3 regions of the Pseudomonas sichuanensis genome follow, and region 1 is predicted to be linked to each of the others. Evidence: riboswitches for the same ligand, from Rfam matches in the RefSeq annotation. Region 1 holds a riboswitch; each other region holds the start of a gene.
What was found. Region 1 has a riboswitch for cobalamin ahead of LOY51_RS17475 (TonB-dependent receptor). Riboswitches for the same ligand answer to the same signal wherever they lie in the genome.

Region 1 (6,999 bases):
GGATTCGACCGACTTCAACGGCCCGAACGAGCCCGGCAACCAACACCCGACCAGCCGCATGACCGAGACCGGGCAGGTCACGCCTTATGCCGGCTTCGTTTACGACCTGACCCGTGAATGGGCCTGGTACGCCAGCTACACCGATGTGTTCGTGCCGCAGACCGAGCGCGCCGTGGGTAACACGCCGCTCAAGCCGGTGGTGGGCAGCAACTACGAGACCGGCCTGAAAGGCGAACTGCTCGACGGCCGCGTCAATGCCTCGCTGGCCGTGTTCCGCTATGACCAGGAAAACCGCGCCGTCACCGACGTCGCCTCGGGTTTTGCCTGCGATGACTGGTACTGCTCGACCGCTGCAGGCAAGGTGCGCAGCCAGGGCGTCGAAGCCGAGGTCAGCGGCGAAGTGCTCAGCGGCCTGCAACTGTTCGCCGGCTATACCTACAACACCACCAAGTTCCTCGAAGACCCGGACAACAAGGGCCGTGTGTTCAGCCAGTGGACCCCCAAGCACATGCTGCGCGCCTGGGCCGACTACACCCTGCCGCTGGACGGCCAGCGCTGGAGCACCGGGCTGGGCTTCACCAGCCAGAGCCACACCCTGGGCTACGAGCGCAACTATGAAGTGGCAGGCTACACGGTCTGGAGCGCACGCCTGGCCTACCAGCTGACGCCCGAGGTGAACCTGGCGGTCAATGCCAACAACCTGTTCGACAAGAAATACTGGGTGGCCGGTTTCAACCAGCTCAATGGCAGCAACAACTACGGTGAGCCACGCAACTTCATGTTCACGGTCAAGTACACGCCGCAGTTCTGATCCGCCTCAATCCGCCAGGGGCCACTCGGCCAGCGGCCAGTACTGGCCCTTGCGCGACTCGTACAAGGTGAAGCTGCGCGCCGCCAGGAAGAACTCCGGCGCTTGCGCCGCCTCCGGCAGCGGCCCGCGAAAGTCCCGTGACAGCGTCAGGTGCGGCCGGTACTCGCGCACCTGCGCCTCGATACCCAGCGGCAGCACTGCCTGCTGCAGGGCATAGACCAACTGGCGCAGGGCCGCTGGCGCCTGCTCGGGCTCAAGCACCAGGGCGCTCGCCCGCGGCCACACCTGCAACCGGTCAAGCACCACCCGCAGCGGCGCATCCGGGCGCTGCAACGGCTCGACGGCGGCGCACACCGCCGGCACCAAGGCCGCATCCACATCCCCCAGGAACAACAAGGTCACATGGAAGTTGTCCGCCGGCACCGGCTTGCCGCTGCGCAGATTGAGGCCACGGCGCCACTGGGCGATGGCGCGGCGCTGTCCATCACTGACCGAAAGGGCGAAGAACAGGCGCTTGAAGGGTGCGCCGCTGGGGCGGGATTCCTGGACCATAGGGCGTTCCTTGTCAGAAGATTGGGGCAATCCAAAACACAAAGTGCATGGAAAAAACCAGTTGAATCGTTTGCGCAAGCTGTAGGCCATTACACCTAAGTCGCCCGGAATTTACGTAACAATAAGTACAATCCCTGACGATGTTTGTTTATGCTGGCGGGCTTATGCCATGGCGCATGGCCATTTTTTAGACAAGTAACCGTCCATGAAAATTGCACTCGTACTGATCTTCGTCCTCTCGATCGCCTATGTTCACCTGCGCGGTCGGGTTCGTCACAAGCTGACCCGCCAGTTGGGCGACCACTCCAGTTTCCTCGCCCCGGTCAACAGTTTCCTTTACCTGTTCTCCAGGCTCCCGGCCAAGCCCTACCTGCCGGTCGAGGCGTTCCCCGAACTGCAACCGCTCAAGGACCACTGGCAGGAGATCCGTGCCGAGGCCCAGCAACTGCTGCATGCCGGCGAGATCAAGAAGTCCGACAATTACGACGACGTCGGTTTCAACTCATTCTTCAAGACCGGCTGGAAGCGCTTTTACCTTAAGTGGTACGGCGAGAGCCACCCCTCGGCGATGAGCCTGTGCCCGCGCACCACCGAGCTGCTGCAGGGTATCGGCACGGTCAAGGCGGCGATGTTCGCCACCCTGCCACCGGGCGCCAAACTGGTACGCCACCGCGACCCGTACGCCGGGTCTTACCGCTACCACCTGGGCCTGGACACCCCTAACGACGACGGCTGCTACATCGATGTCGACGGCGAGAAGTATTCGTGGCGCGACGGCGAAGCGGTGATGTTCGACGAGACCTACATCCACTACGCCGCCAACACCACCGAGCACAACCGCATCATCCTGTTCTGCGACGTCGAACGCCCGCTCAAGTACCGCTGGGCGAGCGCCTTCAACCGCTGGTTCAGCCGCAACGTCATGGCCGCCGCCGCCGCGCCCAACGATGCCAATGACAAGACTGGCGGCATCAACCGCCTGTTCACCCGCATCTACAAGATCCGTGAACGCGGCAAGGCGCTGAAGAAACGCAACCGCATGCGCTACTACCTGGAAAAGTGGGTCGTGGTCGCAGCACTGGTGCTGGTGTTCATCTACATCTGACCGGGCAGCGCCGTACGTACACCATCGCGGGGCAAGTCGCATCGGCGCACCGCCGCTCCCACGCCAGACCTCATTGCATGGGGCACGTGGGAGCGGGCTTGCCCCGCGATGTTTTCACCAGATGAAAACACTCTCCCCATCATCGACTAGCCTGAAAGCTCCCCCGACCAACCTGACAAGGTGAAGACGATGAGCATGATGGACTGGGACGCCTACCGTAAGCAGTTGATGGCCGGCATCGGCGATCTCAAGCAACTGTCTCCCGACACCGTGGCCGGCTACATGACCGCCAGTGGTGCCGGGGCCAAGACCAATCACCTGGACGCCAAGACCCGCGAGCTGATCTCCCTGGCCGTGGCGGTGACCACCCGCTGCGACGGCTGCATCGCCGTGCATTCGCAGCAGGCGGTCAAGCACGGCGCCACCCGCGAAGAAATCGCCGAGGCCCTCGGCGTGGCGGTGGCGATGAATGCCGGCGCCGCCCTGGTGTACTCGGCCCGGGCCCTGGATGCGGTCGGCAAAGCCAGCAACTAGCCCCTTCACGGCGCCAGCGCCCTTGCGCGCCGGCGCCGCGACACCCAGACTTGGCGGCCCAGCCCGCGCAGGAACCGCCATGATCCACATCCGCCCCATGACCCCGGAAGACTTCCCGCGCTTCTGGCCGACCTTCCAGGCCATCGTCCAGGCCCGCCAGACCTACGCCTTCGACCCCGCCCTGAGTTACGAGCAAGCCCTGGCGCTGTGGCTTGAAGCACCGCTGCGCACCCTGGTGGCCGAAGAAGACGGCGAGCTGCTCGGCTCCTACTACCTCAAGGCCAATGCCGCCGGCCCCGGCGCTCATGTTGGCAACTGCGGCTACATGGTCTGCGAGAACGCCCGGGGCCGCGGCGTGGCGCGGCTGATGTGCGAACACTCGCAGAAGCTGGCACGCCAGGAAGGCTTGCTCGCCCTGCAGTTCAATTCGGTGGTGGCGACCAACGAGGTGGCCGTGGCGCTGTGGCACAAGCTTGGCTTCGAGACGGTCGGGCGCCTGCCCCGGGCCTTCCGCCACGCCCAGCTGGGGCTGGTGGACTGCCTGGTGATGTACAAGTGGCTGGCCGATGAACCGGTCGTGGAAAAGCCACCCCTGCTGATCGGCCGCAAGAACATCGAAGCACGGGTGTCACGCCGGCGCGGTCGCTGAAAGCATGGATTAGCTGCGACACCTGTCAGGCCTTATCGCCGGCAAGCCGGCTCCCACAGGGTAATGCCGGACTACTGTGGGAGCCGGCTTGCCGGCGATGAGGCCCGCACGCCAAGCACACAACCCCTTGACCCACATGATCTTTCCCTTCGCTCCAACGCTTGACTGACTCTCCGCGCGATGGTCAGATGCGCGCCAGTTTCAGGTGCCCTACGCCGCCGTGCGCAGGGTGAAACGGGAAGCCGGTGCGTCGCTCCATGCGACAAGTCCGGCGCTGCCCCCGCAACGGTAAGCGAGCGAACCCTTCGACACACCACTGTGCGCCAGCATGGGAAGGTGAAGGCTTCACGACCCTCGCAAGCCCGGAGACCGGCCTGAGGCTTCACTTGGCAACCCGCGGTGGGCGGGCGCAGGCCGGTATCCGTGCGCGTGCCTGCGTGCGCGGTTCGCCTTTTGCGTGTTTTCCACCGGGATCCATTCATTCCTGCAGCAGTGGAACGACATGTCCCGTATCAGCAAGCGTTACTCCCTGGCGGCCTGCCTGGCCGTCGCCCTGCCGGCCCAGGCCGAACAGCAGACCACCCTCACCCTGCCCTCCACGGCCATCACCGACAGCCGCGATGCGCAAACCGTCGACCTGGCCACCCCGACCCAGGCCGGTTCACGCCTGAACCTCAGCGCCCTGGACACCCCCGCCAGCACCAGCAGCCTCGGCGAGACGCAGATCCAGCAGCGCAACAACCTCACCGTGCAGGATGCGGTAACCCGCTCGCCGGGCATCACCTTCATCGGCACCCCCGGCGATGGCGGCACCGGCCTGTCGGCGCGTGGCTTCAGCGGGCAGAACTCGGTGATGACCCTGTTCGACGGCGCGCGCCTGTACACCGGTGCCGGCACCCAGACCTTCCCGGTCGACCCGTGGATGGTCGAGCGCATTGATGTAATCCGCGGCCCGGCCTCGGTGCTGTACGGTGAAGGCGCCACCGGCGCGGTGGTCAACGTGATCCCGAAAAAGCCCTTCGCCGGCGAGATCAGCAACCACCTGCGCCTGGGCTATGGCTCCTGGGACCGTCAGCAACTGGGCCTGGACAGCGGCGGCAGCCTGAGCGAGCGCCTGAGCTACCGCGTCACCCTCAACCAGCAGGCCGGCAACGGCTACATCGACCGCACCGACTCGCGCAGCCTGGCCCTGAGTGCCGCGCTGCGCTTCGATGCCAGCGACGACCTCAGCTTCACCCTCGCCCACGAGCGTGGCGATGCACAGCCGGCCAACTACTACGGCACGCCGCTGATCGACGGCCATCTGCGCAGCAGCCTGGCCAAGAAGAACTACAACGTCAGCAACGACGTGCAGCGCTACCATGATGAGTGGACACGCTTCACCACCGACTGGGCCATCAACGACAGCGTCTCGGCCAGCAACCAGCTCTACTACATCAAGAGCCGCCGCCACTGGCGCAACGCCGAGCAGTACGCCTGGGACGCCGACAACGGGGTGGTGCAGCGCGGCAGCTTCCTCGAGATCAAGCACAACCAGGAGCAGATCGGCGACCGCCAGACGTTCACCTTCGATCACACACTGTTCGGCCTGGCCAGCAAGACCGTGGTCGGTGCCGAGTACAACCGCATCCGCTTCAACATCGACAGCAACTGGCCCTACGACGACGGCAGCACAGACCCGCTCGATCCTTGGCAGCCCACGCCCGGTGCCTTCCATAGCGCCAGCCTGACCCAGCCGCAGTCGCTGTCGAAAACCAGCACCTTCGCCCTGTTCGCCGAAAACCGCACCCAGCTCACCGAGCGCCTGTCCCTGGTCACCGGCATTCGCCGCGACCAGAACCACATCGACCGCAGCAACTTGCTCGACGACACCCGCGGCGACCGCAGCCTGCAGGGCGGCAACTGGCGCGCCGGGTTGGTGTTCGCCGTCACCGACGACCTGTCGTTGTACGGCCAGTACTCCACCAGCGAAGACGGCGTCGGCGACCTGATCACCCTGCGCCCCGAGCAGCGCCTGGACCTGACCGAAGCCAAGCAGACCGAGTTGGGCCTCAAGCAGCGCTTCTGGGAAGGCCGTGGCGAATGGACCCTGGCGGCCTATCACATCGTCAAGGACAAGCTGCTGGTCAGTGACCCGCTCACCCACACCAAGCAGCAGGCCGGCCAGCAGACCTCCGATGGCCTGGAGGCAAGCCTGGAACTGGCGCTGGGCAATCAGTGGCAGCTGTCGGCCAATGCGGCGCTGGTGCGGGCGAAGTACGACGAGTTCGACGAAGTGAGCGGCGGCATCGCCTACGACCGCTCGGGCAACCGCCCCACCGATGTGCCACGGCGAACCGCCAACCTGTGGCTGAGCAAGGGTTTCGGCCAGGCTGTCGATGCCGGCATCGGCCTGCGCTATGTCGACCAGCGCTACGCCACCACCGCCAACGACCAGCACGTGCCGGGCTACACCGTGATCGATGGCAACATCGGCTGGCAGGTGCTGCCGGACGTGCGCCTGGGGCTGCAGGTGAACAACCTGTTCGACCGTGAATACGCGATGTCGGCCTACAGCGGCGAGCAGTGGCTGCTGGGCGCACCGCGTTCGTACTTCGCCACGGTCGATTACCGCTTCTGAGCCAAAGGCCCCTTCGCGGGTACTGTGCAATCCTGGGGGAATGCACGGCCCCTGTGGGAGCGGGTTTACCCGCGAAGATGACACCTCGCTGCCTGGCACGGGCTATGCCCGTGTTCGCGGGTAAACCCGCTCCCACAGAGCGGTGGTGCGCCGATGCGACTTGCCCCGCGATGAGGCCGCCGGTGCTTGTACATCACCGCGCAAGCTGATCGACTAGGGCAAGCCCCCGCCCAAAGCAGCATGCCATGACCGATATCCCGCAAATCCCCGACCCGCCCGTGCATTCGCTCGACCAGCCGCATACCGTGCTGTTCCTTGCCTATCCGCAAATGGGCCTGCTCGACCTGACGGGCGCCCAGACGGTGTTCTGGGCCGCAACCAAAGCCCGCGCCGAACGCGGCTTGCCCGGCTACCGGGTGGTCACCGCCAGCCTAACCGGTGGTCTGGTGCCCACCGCAGAAGGGTTGGCGGTCGGTACCGAACCTTTGCCGCCCTGGTTGCACGAACCGCTGCACACACTGGTGGTGCCGGGCGCCCCGGAGATCGTCCGCACCCTCCCCGAACACGGCGAACTGGTCGACTGGCTGCGCCTGGTCGCCGCCCGCGCCCGGCGCACCGCCTCGGTGTGCAGCGGCACCTTCCTGCTGGCCGCCGCCGGCCTGCTCGACGGCCGCCGGGCGGCCACCCACTGGGCCATGTGCGACGCCCTGCACCAGCGCTTCCCGGCC
Region 2 (6,999 bases), 290 kb from region 1:
GCGGTCGCAGGTGAGCGCCTGGTTGAGGTCGTGCAGGGCCACCAGGGTGGTCACCGGCAGCGCCTGGACCTGTTGCAGCAGGCTCAGCTGGTGCTGGATATCCAGGTGGTTGGTCGGCTCGTCGAGCAGCAGCAGTTGCGGGCGCTGGGCCAGGGCGCGGGCGATGTGCACGCGCTGGCGTTCGCCACCGGACAGCTCGCGCCAGATGCGCTGGCTGAGGTGGCTGGCGTCGACATCGGCCAGGGCTTGCTCGACGATGGCGCGGTCGGCCTTGCCGAAGGGCGCCAATGCCGAGAGCCAGGGTGTGCGGCCCAGTGCCACGGCTTCGAAGACACTGATGGCGTCCTGGGTGTCGGCCTGTTGCTCGACCAGTGCCAGCTGCTGGGCGATGCGCCGGCGTGGCAGTGTCGCCAAGGGTTCCCCGAGCAAGTGCACCTTGCCCGTGGTGGGCGTGCGCAGGCCGGCGAGCAGCTTGAGCAAGGTGGATTTGCCCGAGCCGTTGGGGCCGACGATACCGAGGGTTTCACCGGGGCGCACGGCCAGGTCGATACCTTGCAGCACCTCGCGGTCACCCAGGCGCAGGCTCAAACCTTGGCAGGCGAGCGGGGCGACTTCCAGCGAGTTCATCACGGTCATGGGCGCCCCCGGCGGCTGACCAGGATCAGCGCGAACACCGGTGCACCGATCAGCGCGGTGACCACGCCCACGGGGATCACCTGGCCGGCGATCAGGGTGCGCGAAAGGATGTCGGCGACGATCAGGAACAGCGCGCCCCCGAGGGCGCTGGCCGGCAGCAGGCGGCTGTGGCCGGGGCCGAGCAGCAGGCGCAGGGCGTGGGGGATGACCAGGCCGACGAAACCGATGGCGCCGACGATCGACACCATCACCGCGGTCACCAGCGCCGTGCAACTGATCAGCAGCAACTGGGTGCGGCGTACCGGCACGCCCAGCGAGGCGGCGGAATCGGCGCCGAAGGTGAAGGCGTCCAGTGCACGGCGGTGCCACAGGCACACCGCCAGGCCAAGCACGGCCACCGGCAGTGCCAGCCACACCGACGGCCAGCGCACGCCGCTGAGGTTGCCCAGCAGCCAGAACAGGATGCCGCGCGCCTGCTCGGCGGTGGCCGACTTGGTGATCAGGAAGGCGGTCAGGGCGTTGAACAGTTGCGACCCGGCAATGCCTGCCAGGATCACCTGGGCGTTGTTGTGGCTGCTGGCACTGGCGCGCGACAGCAAGAGCACCAGGCCGAACGCCGCCAGCGCGCCGATGAAGGCGCCGCCGGACAGCGACAGCGCTGCGCCGCCCAGGCCAAGCAGGCCGACCGCCACGGCGCCGGTCGAGGCGCCTGCGGACAGGCCCAGCAAGTAGGGCTCGGCCAGCGGGTTGCGCAGCAACGCCTGCAGCACCACGCCGCAAGTGGCCAGGCCCGCGCCGCAGGCGGCGGCGACCAGAGTGCGCGGCAGCCGGTAGTTCCAGACGATGCCGGCGTCGATCGGGTCGAGGGCGTGGCCGGCCTGCCACAGCTGGTTGGCCAGCACCTGCCAGACCAGGTCGATGCTCAGGCGGGTTTCGCCGATGGCGATGCCGGCGAGCATGGCCAGCAGCAGGGCGGCCAGCGCGGCAATGGCGAGGGGCAGCAGGCGGCTCATGGTTGTGGCGCTTGGCCGTTGGCGAAGGCTGCGGACAACCGCTCAAGGCCACGGAACAGGCGAATGCCGGCCTGCATGGCGTCGGCATCGAGGACTATGATGCGGCCGTTTTTCACGGCGTCCATGTTCTTGGTTACCGGGTCGCTGCGCAGGAATTCGAGCTTCTTCTGGAAGTCGTCGGCGGGGAAGCGGCGGCGGTCCATGCGGGCGATGATCAGCCAGGTGGGGTTGGCTTTGGCCAGGGTTTCCCAACCCACGGTGGGCCATTCTTCGCTGGACTCGACCACGTTGCGCACGCCCAGGGTCTGCAGCATGAAGTCGGCCACGCCCTGGCGGCCGGCGACGTAGGGGTCGATCTCAAGGTCGGCGCTGGAGAACCAGAACAGTGCGCTGGTGCCGGCAAGGTCCTTGCCGGCCAGTTGCTGTCTGGCATGCTCCAGCTGGCCCTTGAGTTGCGCGTTCAGCGCCGTGCCACGGTCCTGCACGTCGAAGATCTCGGCCAGCTGGCTGACGCTCTTGTAGATGGTCTCGACCTTGAACGGCTGCAGGCGGGTGCCGTCGGCGCCGACCAGGTTGTCCTTGCCTTCGCAGTCGGACGGCAGCAGGTAGGTGGGGATCTTCAGCTCGGCGAACTGCTCGCGGGTGCCGACCACGCCCTGGGCGCCGACCATCCATTCGAACTGTACGGCCACCAGTTGCGGGCGTTTGCCCACCACCGCTTCGAAGCTGGGGTCGTTGTCGGCCAGGCGCTCGACCTTGTCATTCTGCGTCTTGAACTCGGGCAGCACGTTGTTGAACCACAGCGAGGTGCCGGCCAGTTTGTCGCCCAGGCCCAGCGCATAGAGCATCTCGGTGCCGGCCTGGCCGATGGTCACGGCGCGCGCGGGCGCCTGGGCGAAGGTTTGCGGCACGCCGCAGTTTTCGACGGTGAGCGGGTAGTGCGTGGCGGCGGCCTGGGCCAGGCCGGTCAGCGACATGGCGGCGAGCAGGGTGGCGATACGGGGCAGCATGGTCGGGCGATCTCCTGTCGAAGGGTGCACGGAATGAGCACGGACAGGCATCGCCAGGCTTCGGGCAGGGCGCCCGAGGCAACTAACGGATGGCCATCCCGGACACCCCGCCGGTTGGTGAACATGTGCCGGCAGGTCTCCTGACTGGTGCGTCCTGGCCCTGCGCCAGCCTTCCCGGACACAAGGTCCAGTGGCATCGATGGCGCGGGCTCGGCACCTACAGTTGCGGGGGCAGTTCCCTTTGGCGCGCGTGTGGCGGCCTGGGGATTCCCTATTAATTCCGAGTGGAAACCGGCGGGCGGCATGGTAGACCATCACCCGCCGGGTGAAAACGCCTTTACAGGTATTTGAGCCAGGCGATGTCGCGCCGGCGTGCCTTAAGGCGGGCGAACCCACGCACCGGCAGGTACAGCGCCGCAGCCAGCAGCACGGCACTCAGCCACACCGCGGCAATGCCGTCGAAGCCGAAATAGTCGCCGTGGTTGAGGCCCAGCAGCGCCACGCAGGCCAGGTAAAGCAGCTTGAGCACGTACAGGTGCAGCAGGTAGAAGAACATCGGTGCGGCGCCGAACACCGCCAGCATGCTGATCCAGCGGGCGGACCCTGCGCGCTCGAAGCCGCGCAGCAGCAACAGGCCGGTGCCCAGGGTAAGGGCGAGGAACAGCAGTGACGGCGGGTATTTGGTGATGTTGAAGAAGCTCATCAGGGTTTGCGTGACACTTGGGTAGCTGTTCCACGGCGCTTCGCCGTAGCCGTTGAGCAGGCGCAGCACGGCGAAACCGAGCAGTGCGGCGGTGCCGGCCAACAGCAAACGGTTCTGGCGCTCGGCGGCATTGCTGGTGCGGGCGAACCACGGGCCCAGGCCATAACCCAGGGCGATCACGCCAATCCACGGCAGCACCGGGTAGGAGGTGCGCAGGCGCAGGCTGTCGGTCGCTTGCAGCCAGCCACGGTCATGCAGGATCGCCCAGGGCACGTGCAGCGCCGACTCCGGGCCGAAATGCAGGCCATCGAGCAGGTTGTGCCCGGCCACGATCAGCGCACCCAGCGCCAGCAGTGCCGGGCGCGGCAGCCACACCAGCAGCGACAGGGCGATCATGCTGATACCGATGGCCCAGATCACCTGCAGGTAGATCACGCTCGGCGGCAGTTGGAAGGTCCAGGCGAAGTTGACCAGGGTGAACTCCAGCGCCACCAGGAACAGCCCGCGCTTGAACAGGAATGCCGAGACGTCGCTGCGGCCTTGGTACTTCTCGCCGTACAGCCAGGCCGACAGCCCGGTCAACAGCACGAACACCGGCGCGCACAGGTGGGCCAGGGTGCGGCTGGCGAACAGGCTGGGGTCGGTGGCGTCGATGCTCATCGGGTCGCTGACCTGGCGATGCAGGAAAAAGGTTTCGCGCACGTGGTCGAGCAGCATGAACAGGATCACCAGGCCGCGCAGGGCATCGATGCTCTGCAGGCGCTGGGTGATCAGGGTGGGGGAGGCGGTGGCGCTGGTCATCGGCAAGGGGTCGCAGGCAGGAATGAATGTCAAATGAAACGTTATCTTATAACTATTTGGCTTGAGCTGAACAGAGGCTTGGGTGGGTAAATCTGCATGCCCGCCTGGAGCGAGTGCCATCTAGTGGCGATTGGCCTGCTCGAGACACTTGTGCTTTAGCGAGCATTGGTGGATACATGCAGGCCGCGTGATGCTGAATGTAATTTGCCGACAAGGACTGCCATGAAACCCACCCATCTGCTACTGGCCTCATTGCTGACGTTGCCGTGCGCCTCGGCCCTGGCCGACAGCTGCCGCAAGAACATCCAGGGCGGCGAGGATTGCCGCTACAGCGACGGCACTACCTCAACCAGCCGCGCCAATATCATGGGCGGCTTCGATACCACCTACAGCGACGGGCGCCGCTCCAGCAGCCGCTCGAATATTCAGGGTGGGTTGGATACGCGCTACAGCGACGGCAGTTCTTCCAGTAGTCGCTCGAACATCCAGGGTGGGCAGGACACGCGCTACAGCGATGGCCGCTCTTCCAGCAGCCGGGCGAATATTCAGGGTGGGCAGGATACGCGCTACAGCGATGGCAGCTCTTCCAGTAGTCGGTCGAATATTCAGGGCGGGCAGGACACGCGTTACAGCGGTGGTAGCGGTGAGCGTGATCAGGGGCGGCGGTGGTAGGGGCTGCTGTGTGTTCGGCTGGGTATCTTCAGCGCCTATGAGATCGAGCGCCGCCCGCGCGGCGCTTCGCGGGTAAACCCGCTCCCACAGTTTGTTTCGGGCCAGTCTTTCCTGTGCCATTACCTGGTCCGCCTTGTTGGTACGACGCGGTTTCAGTGTGGGCGTTGCCGCCGCCCCACATGACTCAAGGCATGCACCAAGGCAGGCACCGGTACTTTCACAGGAATAATTGGCCCGAAATAAACTGTGGGAGCGGGTTTACCCGCGAAGCGCCGCGCGGGCGGCGCTCGATCTTGAGAGCGCTGCAAAATTACCACCCTACGCCTGCCCGCCCACACGCGCGACTAAGTCGGCCACTTGAACCCCCACACCCCCCTCACGCCGCCCGCTCCAGCACATCCAGCAACTCGACAAACTCCTGCGCCAGCCTGTGGCGCGGCGCCAGGTGCACCAGGGGCACGGCCGCTTCATGGGACTCGCGCATCTTGATCGAGTTGCTCAGGTACACCGGCAGCACCGGCAGCCCTTCGCCGCGCAACTGGTCGACCAGGGTCTGGTGCAGGGCGGTGCGCCCGGCGAACTGGTTGACCACCACACCTTCAACCTGCAACGCGGCATTGTGGTCCTGGCGCAGTTCGTCGACCTCGGCCATAACGTTAAGCAGCGCCTGGCGCGAGAAGCTGTCGCAGTCGTAGGGGATCAGCAGGCGCTCGGCGGCCACCAGGGCGCTGAAGGTGTAGAAGTTCAGCGCCGGTGGCGTGTCGATGTAGATCCGCTCGTAGTCCGCCGACAGCTCCACCAGCAGCTTGCGCAGCTTGTTGATCTTGAACTTGCTCTCCAGCTTGCCTTGCAGGTCGGCTAGGTCGGGGCTGGCGGTGATCAGGTGCAGGTTGGCGTAGCGGGTTTCGGTGATGGCCACGCGGTGCTTCTTGCCGGTGGCCGGCGCGGGGGCAAGGGTCTGGCGGAAGAAATCGGCGATGCCCGCCGGGATGTCGTGGTTGACCAGGCCGGTCAGGTAAAAGGTGGCGTTGGCCTGAGGGTCGAGGTCCACCAGCAGGGTGCGATAGCCCTCGGCGGCACTGGCAGCGGCCAGGTTACAGGCAATGCTGGACTTGCCTACACCGCCTTTCTGGTTGAACACGACACGACGCATGGCTGAATCATCCTTGAGGGGAAATGGCAGATCGGGGTCAATCCTATGACCGAAAGGTGACAGTTTTAAGACAAGGCTTGTTACATGTCCCGCCTGCGTCGTGCATCAGGGCGTAAAGCGCCACTGTCATGGAGCGGCTTGCTGCAACGCCTGGAGTTCGTCCTCGACCTCTTGCATGCGCGCTTCGACCAAGGCCTGCACTTTCGGGTCCCTGGCGCTCTCGCGCATCAGCGCGGTCAGTTTTTCGCTCAGCCGCTTGCCTTCATCGGTTTCGCCCAGCGCCTTGGCCTTGGCCGGGTCGCGGGTGGCGGCGACGATGGTGTCGAATTCGCCATCGTCGAAGTTCTTTTCGCTGTAGAGCCGATACAGGTCCTGGCGCTGGTCCTCGACGGTCAGGTGCTTGCGCAGTACCGTCTTGATCTGTTCTTCGGGCAGCTTGGGGTGGGTTACGGCCAACAGCTGCGCCATGCGCCCGATGTTGTGCTCGTAGGCTTCCTGCAGGGGCAGGCTGGAGCGGATCTTTTCGTCGCGGCTGGGTGCCTGGTCGCAGGCGGCGAGGGCGGTGAGCAGCAGCAGGGGCAACAGCAGTCTTGGCAAGCGGGGCATGGGGCAGGGGCCTTGGGCGCAGTGAAGGTGCGAGTGTACTGCATGCGATCTGGACAGGTGCATTGGGATCAAAGCAAGGAAGACGTCTGCGGCAAACATAAAGTTGTTTGACGACTTTTACGTGGTCATCTAGTTATGTCCTTCGGAGATAACATTGGATGAAAGGACGAGGCCATGTACGACAGAGAAGTTATTGACTATGCCAAGGAGCAGGAAGCGCGGGTCGCGGTACTGGAATACCGCGTCCATGCTGTTGACCATGGACGTTCGACTGGGCGCCAGGCATTGATGCGAGATTATGCGCGAATCTTGTACTCATCCTCGTTCCGACGCCTGCAAGGCAAGATGCAGTTGTTGGGAATCGATGCGGGGCGCTTCAATCGCAATCGCCTGACCCACAGTCTT
Region 3 (6,999 bases), 710 kb from region 1:
GCAGTCTTCCTCGCCTTCGAGCAACTGTTGCTCGAGGCTCTCGCGGTAGTCGCCCGGGTCCTGCCACAGGCCGCGCTGCTGGGCTTCCAGCAGGCGCTCGGTGAGGTCGCGCAGGGCTTCGGGGTTGTGCTCGCGCATGAAATCACGGGTCGCCGGGTCGAGCACGTAGGCGTCGGCCAGGCCTTGGTAATGATGGTCGTCGATCAGCCCGGTGGTGGCGTCGAAGGCAAACAGGTTATCGACCGTCGCCGCCAGCTCGAAGGCACCTTTATAGCCATGGCGCTTGGCGCCGTCGATCCACTTGGGGTTGAGCGCGCGGGCGCGGATCACCCGGTTGAGCTCTTCCTTCAAGGTACGGATACGCGGCCGGTCGGCCTGGCTGTGGTCACCGTGGTAGCTGGCCCGGGTGGTGCCAGCCAGGGTCTCGGCGGCGGCCAGCATGCCGCCCTGGAACTGGTAGTAGTCGTTGGAATCGAGCAGGTCGTGCTCGTGGTTGTCCTGGTTCTGCAGCACCGCCTGCACCTGGCTCAGGCGCTGGGCGAAACGTGCGCGGGCCGGGGTGCCTTCGTCGCTGGCGCCGTATGCGTAGCCGCCGTGGTTGAGGTAGACCTCGGCCAAATCGTCGCGGCTGTGCCACAGGCGACCGTCGATGGCGTTCTGCACCCCAGCGCCATAGGCGCCGGGCTTGGCGCCGAACACGCGCCAGCCGGCCTGGCGTGCCGCCAGCTCTTCATCCAGGCCGTCATCGAGCAGCGCCTGACGCTCGGCACGCACGCGGGCGGCCAGCGGGTTGAGGTCATCCGGCTCGTTGAGCGCGGCCACCGCCTGCACCGCCGCGTCGAACAGGCGAATCAGGTTACCGAAGGCATCGCGGAAGAAGCCCGAGACCCGCAGCGTGACATCGACCCGTGGGCGATCGAGCAGGCTCAGCGGCAAGATCTCGAAGTCGTCGACGCGCTGGCTGCCGGTTGCCCATACCGGGCGTACGCCCATCAGCGCCATGGCCTGGGCAATATCGTCGCCGCCGGTGCGCATGGTGGCCGTGCCCCACACCGACAGGCCCAACTGGCGCAGGTGGTCGCCGTGGTCCTGCAGGTGGCGTTCAAGAATCAGGTTGGCCGAGGCGAAGCCCAGGCGCCAGGCGGTGGTGGTGGGCAGGTTGCGTACGTCGACGGTATAGAAGTTGCGCCCGGTGGGCAGCACGTCCAGGCGGCCACGGCTCGGCGCGCCGCTGGGCCCGGCGGGGACGAAACGCCCGGCCAGGGCCGCCAGCAGGCCGTCGATTTCGGCAGCGCCGCAGGCGTCCAGGTTGGGGGCGACCTGCTCGACCAGCGCTTGCAGCACCTCGCGCACCGGTTGCCAGTCAGCCTGCCCATCAAGTGGGCAGTCGCCTTCCAGCGCCTGTTCGATCAATGTCAACGCCAGCAGTTCGAGCCGTTCACGGGTATCCCCGGCCGTGCGCCACAGCGCCGCGTCCAGCTGCTGTAGCAGCGCCGGGCGTGGACCCTCCCAGGCCTGGCCGAGGTCGCAATCGAGCGGGTCGAAGCCCAGCCCCAGCGCCCGGGCCAGGGCGCGGATCAGGCTGGCATTGCCGCCCTTGCCGTCACCGCGTTCCACCCGCAGCAGCGCCAACAGCGTGTCGCTGCGCAGCCGGCCCTGGGGCGACTGGCCGAACACATGCAGGCCATCGCGGATCTGCGATTCCTTGAGGTCGCACAGGTAGGTGTCGAGCCGCGGCAGCCACACCGCCGCGTCGTCCAGCTGGCCTTCGAGCTGCAGGTCGCGGTCGATGTGGTTGGCCTTGAGCAGTTCGAGGATGTCGCGCTGCAGCTCCTGGGCACGGCGCGGGTCAAGCAGCTGCGCTTCGTAGTATTCGTCAGCCAGCTGCTCCAGCTGGCGCAGCGGGCCATAGGTTTCGGCACGGGTCAGCGGCGGCATCAGGTGGTCGATGATCACCGCCTGGGTGCGCCGTTTGGCCTGGGCGCCCTCGCCCGGGTCGTTGACGATGAACGGGTAGATGTTCGGCAGCGGGCCGAGCAAGGCGTCTGGCCAGCATTCATTGGACAGCCCGACCCCCTTGCCCGGCAGCCACTCCAGGTTGCCGTGCTTGCCGACGTGAATCAGCGCATCGGCGGCATAGCCGTTGCGCAGCCAGAAGTGGAACGCCAGGTAGCCGTGGGGCGGCACCAGGTCGGGGTCGTGGTACACCGCGCTGTGGTCGACCTGGTAGCCGCGCGCGGGCTGGATGCCGACGAAGGTCAGGCCGTAGCGCAGGCCGGCCACCATCAAACGCCCGCTGCGGTACATCGGGTCCTGTTCGGGCGGGCCCCAACGTTCCAGCACGGCGCGCTGGTTGGCTTCGGGCAAGGCGGTGAAGGCGCTGTGGTAATCGGCCAGGCTCAGGCTCTGGGCACAGGGGCGCTGGTCGAGGTGGTCGAGGTCGTTGGTCACCCCGCCGAGCAACTGGTGGATCAGTTCGGTGCCACTGTCGGGCAGGCCGGCCACCGGGTAACCCTGCGCCTGCAAGGCCTTGAGAATGTTGAGTGCGGCGCCGGGCGTATCCAGGCCGACGCCATTGCCGATGCGTCCATCGCGGGTCGGGTAGTTGGCCAGCACCAGCGCCACGCGCTTCGCCTGGTTGTCAAGGCGCGCCAGCTCGACCCAGCGCCGCGCCAGTTCGGCGACGAAGTCCATGCGTTCAGGGTGGGCCCGGTAGCAGACCACGTCGGACTGGCTGCGCTCGCTGCGCCAGGCCAGGTCCTTGAAGCTCACGGGGCGGGTGATGATGCGCCCGTCCAGTTCCGGCAAGGCGATGTGCATGGCCAGGTCGCGAGCGCCCAAGCCCTGTTCGCTCTGCTCCCAGGCCGGTTGGTTGTCCTGGGCGCAGATCGCCTGCAGCACCGGTACATCGCGGCGCAATGGGCGCAGGTTGGGCTGTTCGGGGCTGGACAAGGCAAAGCCGGTGGTGTTGATCACCACTTCAGCCTGCACTTCATCGAGCCAGGCCTCGACCTGGTCGAGGCAGGCGCGCTCCTTGAGGCTGGCCACGGCAATGGGCAGCGGGTTCAGGCCACAGGCTTGCAGGCGTTGGCAAAACACGTCGATGAAGGCGGTGTTGGCCGCCTGCAGGTGCGAGCGATAGAACAACAGTGGCGCCACCGGCTGCTCGGGATGCCAGTCGGCGTACCAGTCCTGCAACTGGGCGCTGGCCTTGGCCGGGTGGTAAACCGCAGTACGCGGCAACGGCTGCGGTTCATCCCAGGCGTAGTCACGCCCCAACCACTGGCTGGCCAGGCAATTGAACAGGCTGACCGCGTTGGCCTTGCCACCCTGGCGCAGGTAGTGCCAGAGGCGTTCGGCCTGCTCGCCACGCACCGTGCCCAGGTCGGTCAGTTCCGGGTCGGGGCGGTCATCGCCGGGCACCAGGATCAGTTGCACGCCGCGCTGGCTGAGTTCCACCAGTTGCTCGACGCCATAGCGCCAGTAACCGACGCCGCCGTGCAGCGACACCAGGATCACCTTGGCGTGGCGCAGCACCTCGTCTACATACAGGTCGACCGAGGCGTGGTTCTGCACCTGCATGGGGTTGGCCAGGCGCACGCTGGGGAAGTCGTCCGGCAACTGCTCGGCGGTTTCGGCGAGCAGCGCCAGGTGCGAATCGCCGCTGCAGAGGATCACCAGCTCGGCGGGAGTCTGGCCGAGGTCGGCAATGCTGTCGTCCGGCACGAAGCCGCCGGGCTGGGTCCTCAGCAGGTGCATGGGTCAGGCGCCCAGGGACTGGCGCAGGCGCGCTTCCAGGTGCACGGCATCGAGGTCCTGGCCGATCAGCACCAGGCGGGTGATGCGCGGCTCGTCAGTGCGCCAGGCGCGGTCGAAGTGCTTGTCGAAGCGCGTGCCCACGCCCTGGATCAGCAGGCGCATCGGCTTGCCGGGAATGGCGGCGAAGCCTTTGGCGCGCAGGATGCCGAACTCGGTGACCAGTTGCGTCAGGGCATCGAGCAGCAGGCTTTCGTCGGCCTCTGGCAGGTCGATGGAGATCGAGTCGAAGGCGTCATGGTCGTGATCGTCGTGGTCATCGCCGTCGTGGTGCGAATCGTGGTGGGTGCGACGGCCGTCGATGTGCGCCTCGGATTCGGCACCGACGCCCAGCAGCACTTCCAGCGGCAGGCGGCCACTGCTGGCTTCGATCACTTTCACCGCTGGCGGCAGCTCTTCGGCGACTTCGGCACGAACCTTGGCCAGGCCTTCGGCGTCGATCAGGTCGGCCTTGTTCAACACCACCAGGTCGGCGCTGGCCAGCTGGTCGGCGAACAGTTCATGCAGCGGCGACTCGTGGTCCAGGTTGGGGTCGAGCTTGCGCTGGGCGTCGACCTGGTCCGGGTAGGCGGCGAAGGTGCCGGCGGCCACTGCCGGGCTGTCGACCACGGTGATAACCGCATCGACGGTGCAGGCGTTGCGGATTTCTGGCCACTGGAAGGCTTGCACCAGGGGCTTGGGCAGGGCCAGGCCGCTGGTTTCGATAAGGATGTGGTCGAGGTCGCCGCGGCGCGCCACCAGTTCGCGCATCACCGGGAAGAACTCTTCCTGCACGGTGCAGCACAGGCAGCCATTGGCCAGCTCGTAGACGCGGCCGTTGGCTTCTTCTTCAGTGCAACCAATGCTGCACTGCTTGAGGATTTCGCCATCGATGCCCAGCTCGCCGAACTCGTTGACGATCACCGCGATGCGGCGGCCCTGGGCGTTGTCGAGCATGTGGCGCAGTAAGGTGGTCTTGCCCGAGCCGAGGAAGCCGGTGACGATGGTGACGGGGAGCTTGGCCAGTGTTTTCATGTCGCGATGCCCTTGGCAGCAATGGCGCGGGCATGCGGGACGACAGCCTCGGGCGTTGCCGGCCGGGCGCGTTCGCCACCGGATCACCCCGCCCGGTTGATAGTCGAAAACGTTGCGAGGCAGGTCTCCTGGCTTGCACTGTTCCGGCAGCGGTGCCGGGGGGATGGCGCCTTCCCGCGCTTGCGCAGTGGCTGTGCCGATCCTTTTGAGTGCTTACAGTTGCGGGGGCAGCCGCGGCTTGGACCGCGTTCCCGTCTTAGCTCCGGCCTGGGCCGGAGAACCTCGAAGCGGCAAGGCTACGCATCCGCCCGACACCGGTCAACCGCTGGGGCGATTGACGCAAGCCACGCCCCATGATTTGCTAGCGCACTGCGTTCAGGTGCCCCCATTGGGGGTGAAACGGGAAACCGGTGCGTCCAGCGTCTTTAATAGACAGCGGACAAGGCCGGTGCTGCCCCCGCAACGGTAAGCGAGTGAAGCGTCTTGACCACTGTGCCGGTTCAACAGGCATGGGAAGGTGACGCCAATAGATGGAGCACCGCTCCACCTCGCCAGCCCGGAGACCGGCCTGACACCACATCAACACCCCGCGGTGGGCGGGCGCTGTCGTATTCCCTGGGCTGTCCTGCCCGGGAGCGCCGCGCCTGCCCGTTGCCCCAATAAAAGCAGCAGAGGAACGCGTCATGCCGATTACCAGCACAAAACACAGCATCTCCACCCCCGCCACACTCAGCCAGCGCATGGTCATCGCCATCGGCGCCAGCCTGCTGGGCCTGTGCCTGGTTTACTTCGCCGGCTTCTCGCACATCGAGGCGGTGCACAACGCTGCCCACGACACCCGCCACAGCGCCGCCTTCCCCTGCCACTGAGTAGCCCCGCATGATTACCCGTATTGCCCGCACTGCGGGCTTCAGTGGGCTGCTCGCCGCCCTGCTGCTGACACTGCTGCAAAGCTTCTGGGTCGCACCGCTGATTCTGCAGGCGGAGACCTATGAAAGCGCCGCCCCGGCAGCCGAGCACCATGAGCATGGCGAAGCCGCCGCCCCCCACGAGCATGAGCACAGCGCCGAAGCTTGGGCGCCGGAAGACGGCTGGCAACGCGTGCTGTCCACCACCGGTGGCAACCTGGTGGTAGCCGTCGGCTTTGCGCTGATCCTCGTCGCGCTGTATAGCCTGCGCGAGCCGGGCCGGGTCAGCACCGGCGCGCTGTGGGGCCTGGCCGGCTTTGCGGTGTTCTGCCTGGCGCCGACCCTGGGCCTGCCGCCGGAGCTGCCGGGCACCGCCGCTGCCGACCTGGGCCAACGCCAGACCTGGTGGATCGGCACCGCCGCCGCCACCGCCACTGGCCTGGCATTGCTGGTGTTCGGTCGCCACTGGCTGTTGAAGGTACTTGGCGCGGCGCTGCTGATTGTGCCCCACGTGATCGGCGCGCCACAGCCAGCGGTGCATGAAAGCCTGGCACCCGAGGCACTGGAAACCCAGTTCAAGATCGCTTCCTGGCTGACCAATGCCGCCTTCTGGGTGGCCCTGGGCCTGCTCAGCGCCTGGCTGTACCGTCGCTACAGTCAAGCCTGATGCTGGAATCTGCAAAGCCGCCGGCGCTGTATGCCGGCTTTGGGTGCCGCCGGGGTTGCCCGGTGGAGACCCTGGCGGTCCTGCTGCGCCAGACCCTGGCCGAGCATGCCCTGCCGCTCAGCGCGCTGCGCGGCATCGCCAGCATCGCGCCAAAGGCCCGGGAGCCAGGCCTGCTGGCCTTGGCCGAGCGCCTCGGGCTGCCGTTCATCTGTTTCGATGCCGGGCAACTGCTCGGCTTCGAGCCGCTGCTCAGCCAGCGCTCGGCCATCGCCTTCGCCCAGACCGGCTGCTGGGGTGTGGCCGAAAGCGCCGCATTGGCCCTGGCTGGCCGCGAATCGCTGCAGCCTGGCCTGCGCGTACCGCGCCAGCGACTCGGCGGCGCTACCCTGGCGCTGGCCATCGGCGGATAATCCGCCCTTTTACCTGCAAGGACTCCCCATGACGGTCTACTTCATCGGCGCCGGCCCCGGCGATCCGGAACTGATCACGGTCAAGGGCCAGCGTTTGATCCGCCAGTGCCCGGTGATCATCTATGCCGGCTCGCTGGTACCCGCTGCCGTGCTCGAAGGGCACCGTGCCGAGACAGTGATCAAC

Region 2: another riboswitch for cobalamin. It lies ahead of LOY51_RS16010 (ABC transporter substrate-binding protein); the one in region 1 lies ahead of LOY51_RS17475 (TonB-dependent receptor).
Region 3: another riboswitch for cobalamin. It lies ahead of cobW (cobalamin biosynthesis protein CobW); the one in region 1 lies ahead of LOY51_RS17475 (TonB-dependent receptor).

The regions. Positions count from the first base shown of each region.
Region 1 covers NZ_CP087185.1:3,850,120-3,857,118, forward strand. Annotated here, with positions in the region: gene LOY51_RS17450 (TonB-dependent siderophore receptor) at 1-811, shown strand, start outside; gene thpR (RNA 2',3'-cyclic phosphodiesterase) at 818-1,363, opposite strand; gene lpxO (lipid A hydroxylase LpxO) at 1,569-2,468, shown strand; gene LOY51_RS17465 (carboxymuconolactone decarboxylase family protein) at 2,658-3,002, shown strand; gene LOY51_RS17470 (GNAT family N-acetyltransferase) at 3,082-3,651, shown strand; cobalamin riboswitch at 3,838-4,043, shown strand; gene LOY51_RS17475 (TonB-dependent receptor) at 4,154-6,271, shown strand; gene LOY51_RS17480 (GlxA family transcriptional regulator) at 6,517-6,999, shown strand, end outside.
Region 2 covers NZ_CP087185.1:3,564,439-3,571,437, reverse strand. Annotated here, with positions in the region: gene LOY51_RS16020 (ABC transporter ATP-binding protein) at 1-636, opposite strand, end outside; gene LOY51_RS16015 (FecCD family ABC transporter permease) at 633-1,649, opposite strand; gene LOY51_RS16010 (ABC transporter substrate-binding protein) at 1,646-2,659, opposite strand; cobalamin riboswitch at 2,773-2,970, opposite strand; gene LOY51_RS16005 (acetyltransferase domain-containing protein) at 2,997-4,163, opposite strand; gene LOY51_RS16000 (hypothetical protein) at 4,386-4,835, shown strand; gene LOY51_RS15995 (ParA family protein) at 5,212-5,988, opposite strand; gene LOY51_RS15990 (DUF2059 domain-containing protein) at 6,115-6,594, opposite strand; gene dgt (dGTP triphosphohydrolase) at 6,769-6,999, shown strand, end outside.
Region 3 covers NZ_CP087185.1:3,139,113-3,146,111, forward strand. Annotated here, with positions in the region: gene cobN (cobaltochelatase subunit CobN) at 1-3,759, opposite strand, end outside; gene cobW (cobalamin biosynthesis protein CobW) at 3,763-4,830, opposite strand; cobalamin riboswitch at 4,932-5,130, opposite strand; cobalamin riboswitch at 5,191-5,416, shown strand; gene LOY51_RS14200 (CbtB domain-containing protein) at 5,514-5,699, shown strand; gene LOY51_RS14205 (CbtA family protein) at 5,710-6,405, shown strand; gene LOY51_RS14210 (cobalamin biosynthesis protein) at 6,405-6,815, shown strand; gene cobM (precorrin-4 C(11)-methyltransferase) at 6,844-6,999, shown strand, end outside.